One region of the Aquamicrobium ahrensii genome, then DNA from elsewhere that is predicted to be linked to it. Evidence: predicted binding sites of a transcription regulator. Region 1 holds the regulator's gene; each other region holds the start of a gene.

Region 1 (3,793 bases):
GCGTTTCGGCGGGAGTTCCCGCAAAGCGCTCGCTCGCCAGTGCACTTCTGCATCGATTTGCCGTCATGATGATCGGGCTCGCCGCCACTTCGATCGTCGCTGGCATCGCGACAACACTTTACGCAGCCTGGCACTTCCAGCGTGTGGCGCCACTCAGCCTGCTGGCGAACCTCGCAGTCATGCCCGTCGTTTCGATCATCGTCATGCCGTTTGCGGTTTTCGCGTCCATAGCCATGCCTTTCGGGCTGGATGGCCCGTTTCTGTATGTGATGGGGCAGGGTCTGACTGTAATGATCCATCTGTCAGAACGGATCGCCGACCTGTCGCCCATTGATGCGGTCGGCCTGATTTCGGCAGCTTCCGTCCTTTTAGCAAGCATAGCGCTCGTGATCGCGACCATGGCGACGACATGGCTGCGATGGGTTTCGGCGCCGTTTGCGGTGGCGAGTCTGATGATGCTGATTGAAGAACGCACACCGGACATTCTGATTTCGGAAGACGCGCGGTTGCTCGCCGTCACCATGGAGAATGGCGAGATCGCCGTTAACCGTCCGCGCCCCAACGCCTTCACCATGGATAATTGGCGGCGGGCTCTCGATGCGCAAGGCGTGCAGGCGCCGGAGCGACGCAAACAAAAGGATCGGAACGATCTCGCGCTGAAAATGAAGGACGGTGGCGAGGAATCCACCGCAGGCGCAGGATTTCGATGCGCGGACAGGGTTTGCGTGACACACCACCCTTCAGGCGCGCAGATCGTGCAGGCGTCCGATACCGATACTGCCCGCGCCTTCTGCGATACGGCGAGCCTTATCGTGATCGAAGACCCAACGGCAAGAAATCCCTGCCGCAATGCCGGTCTCGCCGTCATCACCCGCCGCCAACTGGCGCAAAAGGGCAGTGCGGCGGTATTCCTGCCGGCAGGCTTTTCATCGAACGGCGCAGCATCCACGAGACCAAAGCCCGAAATACACTTCTCCATCGAGGGAGACTATCGCCCATGGCATACCCAGCGCCGATTTTCCCGGGAGGCGCGCGGCATGCCACCCTACCAGCGGAAAGTGGCCACCCCCAAGCCTGCAAATTCTCCGGAAGGTGGCCTGACGCGCGAATCGGAATAAAGAACAAGCCCGTCCAGAATGCACGCGATGGCCGCCCGCTCCAGGATCAAGCCGCCAACGTGTAATACCTAACCTGATTTAGAAGGTTAGCCTTATATCGTTTGGTTTTCTCGATATTTTTCTTTAAAAGATACATGCACCTTCTGAAGACCGGCTTTCGTCGAAGGGCTTCCACTTTCTATCAGTAGCGACGGATCAATCCGACAAGCCTGCCTTGCACCTTCACCCGGTCGGGTCCGAAGATACGCGTCTCATAGGCTGGATTGGCCGCTTCAAGGGCAATGGAAGCACCCTTGCGGCGGAAACGTTTCAGGGTGGCTTCCTCGTCATCCACCAGCGCGACCACGATGTCACCCGGCGTCGCCGTGTCACCATTGCGGATGATGACCGTATCGCCCTCAAAGATACCCGCCTCGATCATCGAATCGCCTTTGACCTCCAGCGCATAGTGTTCGCCGCTGGAGAGCATTTCCGGAGGCACGGAAATGGAGTGCGTCTTATGCTGGATCGCATCGATCGGCACGCCGGCGGCGATCCGTCCCATAACCGGAATGGAAACGGCCGAACCCGAATCGTCGTCATTGCTGGCGATCTGGAGTTTGCGGGTTTCTTTAGCCGGCTGCCCGAGACTGCCCTGAATGACGCTTGGGGAAAATTTTCGCGCGCTGTTGAGGCCGGGCGCAATGGAATCGGGCAAACGCAACACTTCGAGCGCCCGGGCGCGATTGGGCAGGCGGCGAATGAAGCCGCGTTCCTCCAAGGCGGTGATGAGCCGGTGAATGCCGGATTTGGAAGCGAGATCCAGCGCCTCCTTCATCTCGTCGAATGAAGGCGGAATACCGCTCTCTTTCATTCGTTCATGAATGAAGAGCAGCAATTCATGTTGCTTGCGCGTCAGCATCGGTTCCCCCGGCAGCGGTGAATCCAGAATTGGAAAACAAACCCGGAACAAACACTATATGTTCCAGTTGTGTTCCGCAACCGTTTAAAGTTTAATGAATGAATTGAGAATTCGTTAGTCGATGAGCAGAACCGGGCACGGCTCGCCGGCTGCGAGCGGATCTGCGAATGGAGCCCGGACGATCAGGCCGCCGGCTGCCGCCATCACGCGCAGCATGGAGGAATCCTGCATTTCGAACGGCGTGGCCACAAGCTTTCCATCGCGCTCCTCAAGCCTCGCGCGCACATAATCCTGCCGGTGATCGTTGGCGCTCATGTCGGCCCCAAGGATAGCGGCGCGCATGTCCTGCCGGAACGGCTTTCCTCCAAGACGGGCAAGCAGCGGTTTGAGGAAAAGCTGGGAGCAAACGAGGCTGGCCACCGGATTGCCGGGCAGACCAAGACATCTGATCTCGCCCATCCTGCCGAACATCAGCGGCTTGCCGGGGCGCATGGCGATCTTCCAGAAATCGAGCGTCATGCCTTCCCCGGTCAAAACCTCGTGAACGAGGTCGTGATCGCCAACGGAAGCGCCGCCGGACGTAACGATAACATCTGCCCCCGCCGCCACCGCTTCCCTGACCAGCGCTGCCGTGGCGTCCCTCCGGTCGGGGGCGATACCGAGATCAAGCACTTCCGCGCCGGCGGCGCGGGCGCAGGCTGCGATGCCATAGGCGTTCGAGGAGATGATCTGGCCAGGCCCGGTTGCGCTGCCGGGCGGGCGCAACTCGTCTCCGGTGGCGATGATGGCGACCAGCGGGCGCTTCACCACCGAAAGGCTGGGATGGTTGGCGGACGCAGCCAGCGACAATGCTGCAGGACCGAGCAGGCGGCCTTTCTCGATCAGCAGGTCGCCTTCCATGAAGTCGATACCGGCGCGCCGGACATTGCGGCCCGCTACCGTGGTCTCGAGCAGTTCTATGATGCCCGGCGCCGCAACCTTCACATTCTCTTGAATGACGACAGTGTCGACGCCGGCGGGAAGGGGCGCGCCGGTGAAGATGCGTACGCATTCTCCCTTGCCCACGGTCCCGGAAAAGGTGCTGCCGGCGGCAATTTCGCCAATCACTGCGAGCCGGTTTCCAATTGCGCCTGCATCGACCCCGTGGGCGGCGTAGCCGTCCATGGCGGAGGCGTGGAACGGCGGCTGCGTGCGAAGCGCCGTTACCGGTTCAGCCAGCACCCGGTCGTAAGCCTGATCGAGGGGAACCCGTTCGGCAGTCAGAGGCTCGACACCCTGCAGAAGGCGCTCCAGCGCCGTCTCCATCGGAACCAGAGCCATGTCAGCTTTCCGCCTCATAGTCGCCGGACTTGCCCCCGGTCTTTGAAAGCAACCTGACGTCCGAGATAACCATGCCACGATCCACGGCTTTGGCCATGTCGTAGATGGTGAGGCAGGCGACGGAAGCGGCTGTCAGAGCCTCCATTTCCACCCCGGTCTTGCCGGTCACCCGCGCCATCGCCCGCACCCTGAGGCCGGGCAGGGCGTGGTCCGGTTCGATCTCCACCGTGACCTTCGTCAACAGCAGCGGGTGGCAAAGCGGAATGAGTTCATGCGCTTTCTTTGCCGCCATGATGCCGGCGATTCGGGCCGTGCCAAGAACGTCGCCCTTCTTCGCATTGCCTTCGACAATCATTGCCAGCGTTTCGGCCTGCATGCGCACGACGCCCTCGGCGACCGCCTCGCGAATTGTTTCGGCCTTGTCGCCAACATCCACCATATGCGCCTCCCCCAT
Region 2 (3,793 bases), on a different contig from region 1:
CTTGATGGTTTCGGCCGATGCCGAAGCGACTGCGATGCCTGCGCGAGTGGATCCGGTGAAGGACATCATGTCGATGTCGGGATGGCGCGACATCGCCTCGCCCACGGTCGGCCCGTCGCCATTGACCATGTTGAACACTCCGGCCGGGAAACCCGCCTCCTCCATCATCTCGGCAAAGACGATGGAAGAGATCGGCGCGATCTCCGAAGGCTTGAGCACCACCGTGCAGCCGGCGGCGATAGCCGGCACCACCTTAAGCGTCACCTGGTTCATGGGCCAGTTCCACGGTGTGATCAGGCCGCACACGCCGATCGGCTCATGCACGATCCGTTCCTGCGAGTTGCGCTCATCAAGGGGTTCCTCGAACCGGTAGCCGCGCAAGGTCTCGATGAACGCCCGGATATGGCCAGCGCCACTTGCGGCCTGCGCATTGAGCGCAAGCCTGATCGGCGCGCCCATCTCGTCCGAGATGGCCTTGGCCATGTCCTGAATGCGGGCCTCGTAAACGGCGGCCAGCCTATCCAGCGCGGCGATACGCTCCTCGCGGCTGGTCATGCTCCAGCTTTCGAAGGCGCGCCGTGCAGCCGCAACGGCCTTGTCGACATCGGCCGCCGAGCCCAGCGATATGACTGCGAAAGCCTGCTCGTCCGCCGGATTGATAACCTCAAGCTCTCTGGGTTCGGTCGGTGCGACCCACTTGCCGTCGATGAAGAAATCCGTCTTGCGCAGCATGTTCATCTCCTGTCTTCGCCGTTCCGTCAGGCTGTAGCGCCCTTTGTAGTCGGGGAAGGGCGCAAGGCTCAAGGCGCCAGCCAGTCTTAGGGTGAGGCCAGCCGACCCGGTGCGTCATGAGAAGGCGCCGGAAGGATGACCGCCGGCAGCGTCTTCAGGGCCTGCCCGCGCCCTATCGCCGGGGCGTCGTGCGCATGCCTTGACAGGGTCAGCGCCTGCCGGCGCGATAAAAGCAGGCCCTGCGCCAACGGGCCGGGTTTGCGAAATATCCGCGCCAGGAATGGCGTCCGTTCCGAACGGTCCCTCGAAAACCGCGCCGCCATTGCAGAGCGGCCGATATGAACGGCGACCGCCTCCGTCCACCCGTCGAGCAGACGCGCTCCGGGTTCGAGCAGCAGCACCCAATCTCCTTTCGCCGCCTGCACCGCTTCGCCGATGCCGCCGACGACCCACACGCAACCGGCATGATCGGCGACTGTCTTCATCCCGCCCGCGAAGCCGCTGTCACGGACGACCACATTCCGGACCAGCCCCTCGACCGCGCCCGACACGAGCGAGGCCAGCGTGCGGGCAAGGCCCTCCTCGTCGTTTCCGGCCTCGATGATGACGCTGAGCATAAACGCCTGATAACCCAAAGGAAGGCCACACGCCAGTTGCAGCCGACCTTCCCCCCGCTTCGAATTACATAAAGTTCTTGATTTGTTCTCATTTTGAGATAGGAATAATTTCATGGCGATAGCGATTCGACAGTCCCGGCCAGCACCGTGGGAGAAGGCCAGAATGGAACAGATCGTACAGGCCGACGTTGCAGCCTTCGGAACAGGACGGGCCGAAATGGCCAATGCGATGATCGAACAGAGCGGGCTGCGCGCACCAGCCGACCGCATCCGCGGTCGCGCCGCCGGCATCAACCCTTCCGGTCGTTACGAACCGGTGAGCCGCCATGTCTTCGATGACGGCTGGGAAAGTCTTGAGGAACTGCCGCCGTTCAAGACGGAAGTTCAGGTGGAGCGCCCCCGCACCATCATCACCCGCAACACCTCGCCCGATATTTCCTTCGACCGCTCGATCAACCCTTACCGGGGGTGCGAACATGGCTGCGTCTACTGCTTCGCCCGTCCGACCCATGCCTTCATGGGCCTATCGCCGGGGCTCGATTTCGAGGCGAAGCTGTTCGCCAAGCCAGACGCCGCGCGCCTGCTCGACAAGGAGCTTTCGAAGCAAGGCTATACGCCGCGCACCATCGCCATCGGCACCAATACCGACCCCTATCAGCCGGTCGAAAAGCAATATCGCATCATGCGCGAGATACTGGAGGTGCTGGAAGCGCGCGGCCATCCTGTCGGCATCGTCACCAAGTCGGCGCTGGTGACGCGCGACATCGACATTCTGGCGCGGATGGCCGAGCGGGGACTTGCCAAGGTGGCGCTGTCGGTCACAACGCTCGACCGCAAGCTCGCCCGCACCATGGAGCCGCGGGCGGCGACGCCGACGAAGCGACTGGAGACGATAAAGCAGCTTTCGGAAGCCGGCATCCCCGCTTCGGTGATGGTGGCGCCGATCATCCCCGGCCTCAACGATCAGGAGATCGAGCGTATCCTCGATTCCGCCCGCGCCGCGGGTGCGCGTGAAGCCGGCTATGTGGTGCTGCGTCTGCCGCTGGAGGTCGCGCCCATCTTCAAGGACTGGCTGTTGCGTCATTATCCGGACCGTTACCGGCATGTCATGTCTCTGATCCGCTCCATGCGCGACGGCAAGGATTATGATTCGGAGTGGGGCAAGCGCATGAAGGGCGCCGGCCCCTATGCCTGGCAGATCGGCCGGCGCTTCGAGATCGCGGCGAAGAAGCTTGGCCTCAACACCCAGCGCATGACCCTGCGAACCGACCAGTTCGTCGCAGGCAAGCAAAGCGAACAATTGATGCTGCTGTGATGCCGGAACCCGCCGCTTGCCTCTCTGCATGAGAACCAGCCCGAGGAAGCGGAGCTTCGGAAAATGATTTGTGCCGCCGCCCGCGCGCCACGCGGGAAAAACGGCAAATGCGTATGCGTTCCTGCGTTCCGTTCTGACGAACTGCCGTCCCGGTTCGTCATCAGCCGCCCCGGCGCTCCCCTCGCCGCCGGCTTCCCTTCCCGACGCGCCCCGGCGGCCGGAAGGGACTTGCGGAGAATCGGGGCCAATGCGAACTTCGCCGCATCATGGTTCGCACGCGCCCCGATTCTCCTCTTCTCTTTGAAGTTGTCCAACGCCCCGATTTCTCATTCGAGACAGCGGCAAGAGCCGATGGCTTGTGGCCTGTTGCGGGACTGGATGAAGCGGGACGCGGCCCGCTGGCGGGACCCGTGGTCGCGGCGGCGGTGGTGCTCGATCCCGACAATATTCCGGATGGTCTCGACGATTCCAAGCGCCTGAATCACGCGCAGCGCGCGGCTGTGTTCGAAACAATTCTGCATACGGCCAGAGCGGTCGCCGTTTCCTCACTATGCGCGGAAAGCATCGATTCCAGCGACATCCGCAAGGCGAGCCTTGAAGCGATGCGTCGTTCCATTTGCGGTCTCTCGGTTCGGCCGAAGCTCGCGCTGGCCGACGGCCGCGACGTGCCGCCTGACCTGCCCTGCCTCGGCCGGGCGCTGGTCAAGGGCGATCAGCGTTCGCAATCCATCGCCGCCGCCTCGATCGTCGCCAAGGTCATGCGCGATCGCATGATGATGGATTGCGGCCGGCGTCATGTGCACTATGGTTTCGAGGTCCATATGGGCTACGCCACCGTGCGCCACCGCACAGCCATCGTCGCCCACGGGCCGGTGCAGAGACTGCACCGCATTTCCTTCGCTCCGTTCCGTATGGCCGACAGCGAAGCATAGGTCCGATCCGCCCTGCCGATCGCCGCCAGGGACGATCCACGACCTGGAGCGGTTCTGGTTTTCATCGAATCGGCAGAACTGCTCTATCTCATTGCTTTAGCCGCATGTCGCCTGAAAGTGGGGAACCGGTTTCGGGGCAACGACATGGGAAAAACTTAAAGCGTAAGGAGCGAACCTGGAAGATCGCGATGCGCTTT
Region 3 (3,793 bases), on a different contig from region 1:
TTGTCGAAACGCGAGGCGCCATAGGGGTTGCCGTAGCCACCGAAGCTCGATCCGCTTTCGTTCACTTCGACATGGGCTTCGGGGAGTTCGTCGAGAAAGCGGGAAGGCATGGTCGACTGCCACAGGCCGTGGATGCGGCGGTTGGACACGAACCAGATGTGCAGGTTCTTCTTGGCGCGCGTGAGCCCGACATAGGCGAGACGGCGTTCTTCCTCGAGGCCGGATCGGCCGCCTTCGTCCAGCGCGCGCTGGTGCGGAAACAGGCCTTCCTCCCAGCCGGGCAGGAATACGGTCTCGAATTCGAGCCCCTTGGCCGAGTGCAGCGTCATCAGCGAAACGGCGTCGAGGTCCTCGTTCTGTTCGGTATCCATGACGAGCGCGACGTGTTCGAGGAAGGCGCGCAGCGACTCATAGTCCTCCATGGAGCGGATCAGCTCCTTGAGGTTGTCGAGCCGCGTCGGCGCGTCGGCCGCGCGGTCGTTCTTCCACATGTCGGTGTAGCCGCTTTCCTCCAGGATCGTCTCGGCCAGCTCCGTATGCGGCGTTGTCTCCAGAAGGTCCTGCCAGCGGGCGAAATTGGCCGCAACCTCGCGCAACGCCGCGCGCGGTTTGGGTTTCAGCTCGTCGCTCTCCGCCAGATTGGCGGCGGCTTGCAGCATCGGCACGCCGAGCGCGCGGGCAGTGTCATGGACCTGACGAATGGCGGCTTCGCCCAGACCGCGCTTCGGCACGTTGACGATGCGCTCGAAGGCGAGATCGTCGCCCGGATTGGCCACGACGCGTAGATAGGCCATGGCGTCGCGGATTTCCTGCCGCTCATAGAAACGCGGGCCGCCGATGACGCGGTAATTCAGGCCGATCTCGATGAAGCGGTCCTCGAAGGCGCGCATCTGGAAGGAGGCGCGCACCAGAATGGCGATGTCGTTGAGCGCATGCTTTCTGCGCTGCAACGCCTCGATCTCTTCGCCGACGGCGCGGGCTTCCTCGTCGGAATCCCAGGCGGCGTGGACATTGACCTTGGGGTCTTCGGGGTCGGGCCGATCCGTAAACAGCGTCTTGCCGAGCCGCCCCTCGTTATGAGCGATGAGATGGGCGGCAGCGCCAAGGATATGGGCGGTGGAGCGGTAGTTGCGTTCCAGCCGGATCACCGTCGCGCCCGGAAAATCCTTCTCAAAACGGAGGATGTTGTCCACTTCCGCTCCGCGCCAGCCGTAGATCGACTGGTCGTCGTCGCCCACGCAGCAGATATTGACCTTGTTTTCGCTCGCCGTGGGGGCAGGCGAAACCTCGCCCGGCGCGCCGTCGCGCGCCCGGCCTGCTGATGGTTGGACAGAGGTGGAAGCCGAAGTTCGAGGCCGCTGGGCGAGCAGGCGCAGCCACATATATTGCGCGGTGTTGGTGTCCTGATACTCGTCCACCAATATGTATCTGAAGCGCTTGTGATACTCGGCCAGAATATCGTGATGGGCGCGAAGGATACGGATCGGATGCAGCAGAAGGTCACCGAAATCGCAGGCGTTCAGCGTCGTGAGGCGGGCCTGATAGGCGCGGTAGAGTTCGCGGCCGCGACCATTGCCGAACGAGCGGGCATCGCCTTCCGAGATTTCCTCGGGGCCAAGGCCCTTGTTCTTCCAGCCGTCGATCATCTGGGCGAAGGTGCGCGGCGCCCAGCGCTTGTCGTCCAGCCCCTCCGCCTGAATGAGTTGCTTGATCAGGCGGATGACGTCGTCGGTGTCGAGAATGCTGAAATCCGAGCGCAGGCCGGCCAGTTCGGCATGGCGGCGCACTATCTTGACGCCAATGGAGTGGAAAGTGCCGAGCCAGGGCATGCCCTCGACCGCTTCGCCGACCAGCAGGCCGATGCGCTGCTTCATCTCGCGCGCGGCCTTGTTGGTGAAGGTCACCGCAAGGATCTGCGACGGGAAGGCGCGGCCGGTGGCCAGAATATGGGCGATGCGGGTGGTGAGCACCCGTGTCTTGCCGGTGCCCGCGCCCGCGAGAACCAGAACCGGACCTTCCGTGGTCTCGACGGCCTGCCGCTGCTCCGGATTGAGGCCGTTGAGATAGTCGGGCGGGCCGTTCTGCGCCTGTCGCGCGGCCATGGCGCGGGCGGCGATGCCGGACGGCGCGCCATGACCCGCGGCGGCCGGAGGTCTCGCACCCGGTTCATCAAAGAAGGGCATATCGTCGGAAAAGCCGGACATTGTTCCCGAATGTAGTGATTCGATCCCGAAAGACCAGAAGTGTCGCCGTTTTGTTCTGTTTTCAGGGCTCGGCTTACCCCTCCCGGCGCGCGGCTGCAAGGAAAGCCTGCAATGGGCGGAACATTGCGCTTGTGACGTCATTATTCCCGATTACCCGTCCGGCTCCCGATGCGGCCTCCGGCCAGATTTGCCCTTCACTCGGCAATGAGGGAACCCATCGACCTGATGGAGCGCATCTCCTATCCGAAGGCCAATTCCTCCACCTCGGTCCTGCTCATCGCCCGCGACAAGATCATCGTGAGCGGCGCGGTCAACGACAACTGTTCAAGCAAGGGCCTTCCGGCGTGATCCGTGCCTTACCGGCAAGGTTTGCGGGGTTCGCCTGCATCGCGATCTGTGGGACATGGACGTTGCGGCGCAGCTTCGCTGATCGACCTGACGACGGCGGCGGAGCGGCAAAACCGTCTCCCGAAATCCACACCTGAAGGCTTCTCGCGAGGGGTAGGGCCAGTTTGGCCTTGCCCCTCACGCGTGCTCGGTTAAGTCTGTGGGCAATGCCCGTTCCGGAATCGTCCCGGAGGGTGCGGGCGGGTGCAAGGGATGAGGCATGGACGATAATTTCGACAAGGCCGGCATTGCAGTCATCATCGTGTTCGGTGCGTTGTGCCTGGGCGGACTGATGGCGGCCAATCTGGTGGTGGGCGACCGCAGTGGTTTCCTGCTGGCGCTGGCAGGCTCCTTAACCGCCTATGTCGCCGGCTATGCGGTGCTGTTCGATCTGCCGCGCATCTACGCGATCCTGATCGCAATCGCGCTCCTGTTCGGCATTGCCTCCACCATCGCCTACGCATTCTAGATTCTGCCAGATCGGGCACAGGCGAGGCATGCGGCGAAGCAATTTCGTTGCGCGCGTGGGGGCTTATGCGTTGATTCCGGAGATTCTCTCAAGTCGCTGATTTTTAAACGACTTGCGCGGCTCGCTTCAGGCGTGCCCGCGTCGTGAACGCGCCTGCTTCAGGATGGCGCGCCAGCGCACCATGTCGAAGGGTATGGGGTCGCCCCTGGCCGAAATCTCGAAGATGCGGTTGTCGACATTCCTGAGCGAACGCCAGAAATCATAATCCGACACGCGCGGATCGGCGGCCAGCCTTTCGGCTTCCATCGTCACGCTGCGTATCGGGTCGGCCATCGCGGGGGATGGCGGCAGGTCGTTCTGCGTAGCCATGCGAATGGATTGGCTGGCGCGGCGATTCGTTGCAACGGCCCGGGCTCGCTATCCCCTGCTTATGACCGGTCGGCGGTGGCGGCGGCGTCAGCGCCGCGGGCGGCTTTGCGGCGAATGCCGATGGACCTCCCGGCGCGTTCGGGAAACGGAAGCGCGGCATGCGTCGCGCGCATCGATTCGAGCTTGGCCGCAATATCCTCGGGAAAGGGGACGACCTTGGGCCCTGCCAAGTCGACATGCAGCGAGAGGGTTTCGGCGGTGGCCGCCAGCCAGCCATCGGCGTGGCGGATTTCCTGATAGGCGCGCAAACGCTTGTCGTCGCTGTCCAGCAAGTGGAAGCTCACCGTCACGCGGTCGTCCAGAT

Evidence for each region. The regulator LexA, encoded in region 1, represses DNA repair genes until DNA is damaged. The targets are predictions, from matches to a motif close to TGTTCNNNNTGTGTTCNG.
Region 2: a site for LexA is predicted at 1,422-1,439, ahead of ABID44_RS03780 (PA0069 family radical SAM protein). Genes of this name have one in related genera too.
Region 3: a site for LexA is predicted at 2,245-2,262, ahead of ABID44_RS05505 (ATP-dependent helicase). Genes of this name have one in related genera too.

The regions. Positions count from the first base shown of each region.
Region 1 is NZ_JBEPMN010000001.1:173,301-177,093, forward strand. It holds gene ABID44_RS00900 (ComEC/Rec2 family competence protein) at 1-1,118, shown strand, start outside; gene lexA (transcriptional repressor LexA) at 1,300-2,019, opposite strand; gene ABID44_RS00910 (molybdopterin molybdotransferase MoeA) at 2,134-3,339, opposite strand; gene moaC (cyclic pyranopterin monophosphate synthase MoaC) at 3,341-3,793, opposite strand, start outside.
Region 2 is NZ_JBEPMN010000002.1:187,094-190,886, reverse strand. It holds gene ABID44_RS03790 (aldehyde dehydrogenase family protein) at 1-732, opposite strand, end outside; gene ABID44_RS03785 (glycosyltransferase family protein) at 819-1,349, opposite strand; gene ABID44_RS03780 (PA0069 family radical SAM protein) at 1,513-2,664, shown strand; gene rnhB (ribonuclease HII) at 2,931-3,596, shown strand.
Region 3 is NZ_JBEPMN010000003.1:93,391-97,183, reverse strand. It holds gene ABID44_RS05505 (ATP-dependent helicase) at 1-2,204, opposite strand, end outside; gene ABID44_RS05500 (hypothetical protein) at 2,409-2,552, shown strand; gene ABID44_RS05495 (hypothetical protein) at 2,812-3,060, shown strand; gene ABID44_RS05490 (hypothetical protein) at 3,187-3,429, opposite strand; gene ABID44_RS05485 (thioesterase family protein) at 3,489-3,793, opposite strand, start outside.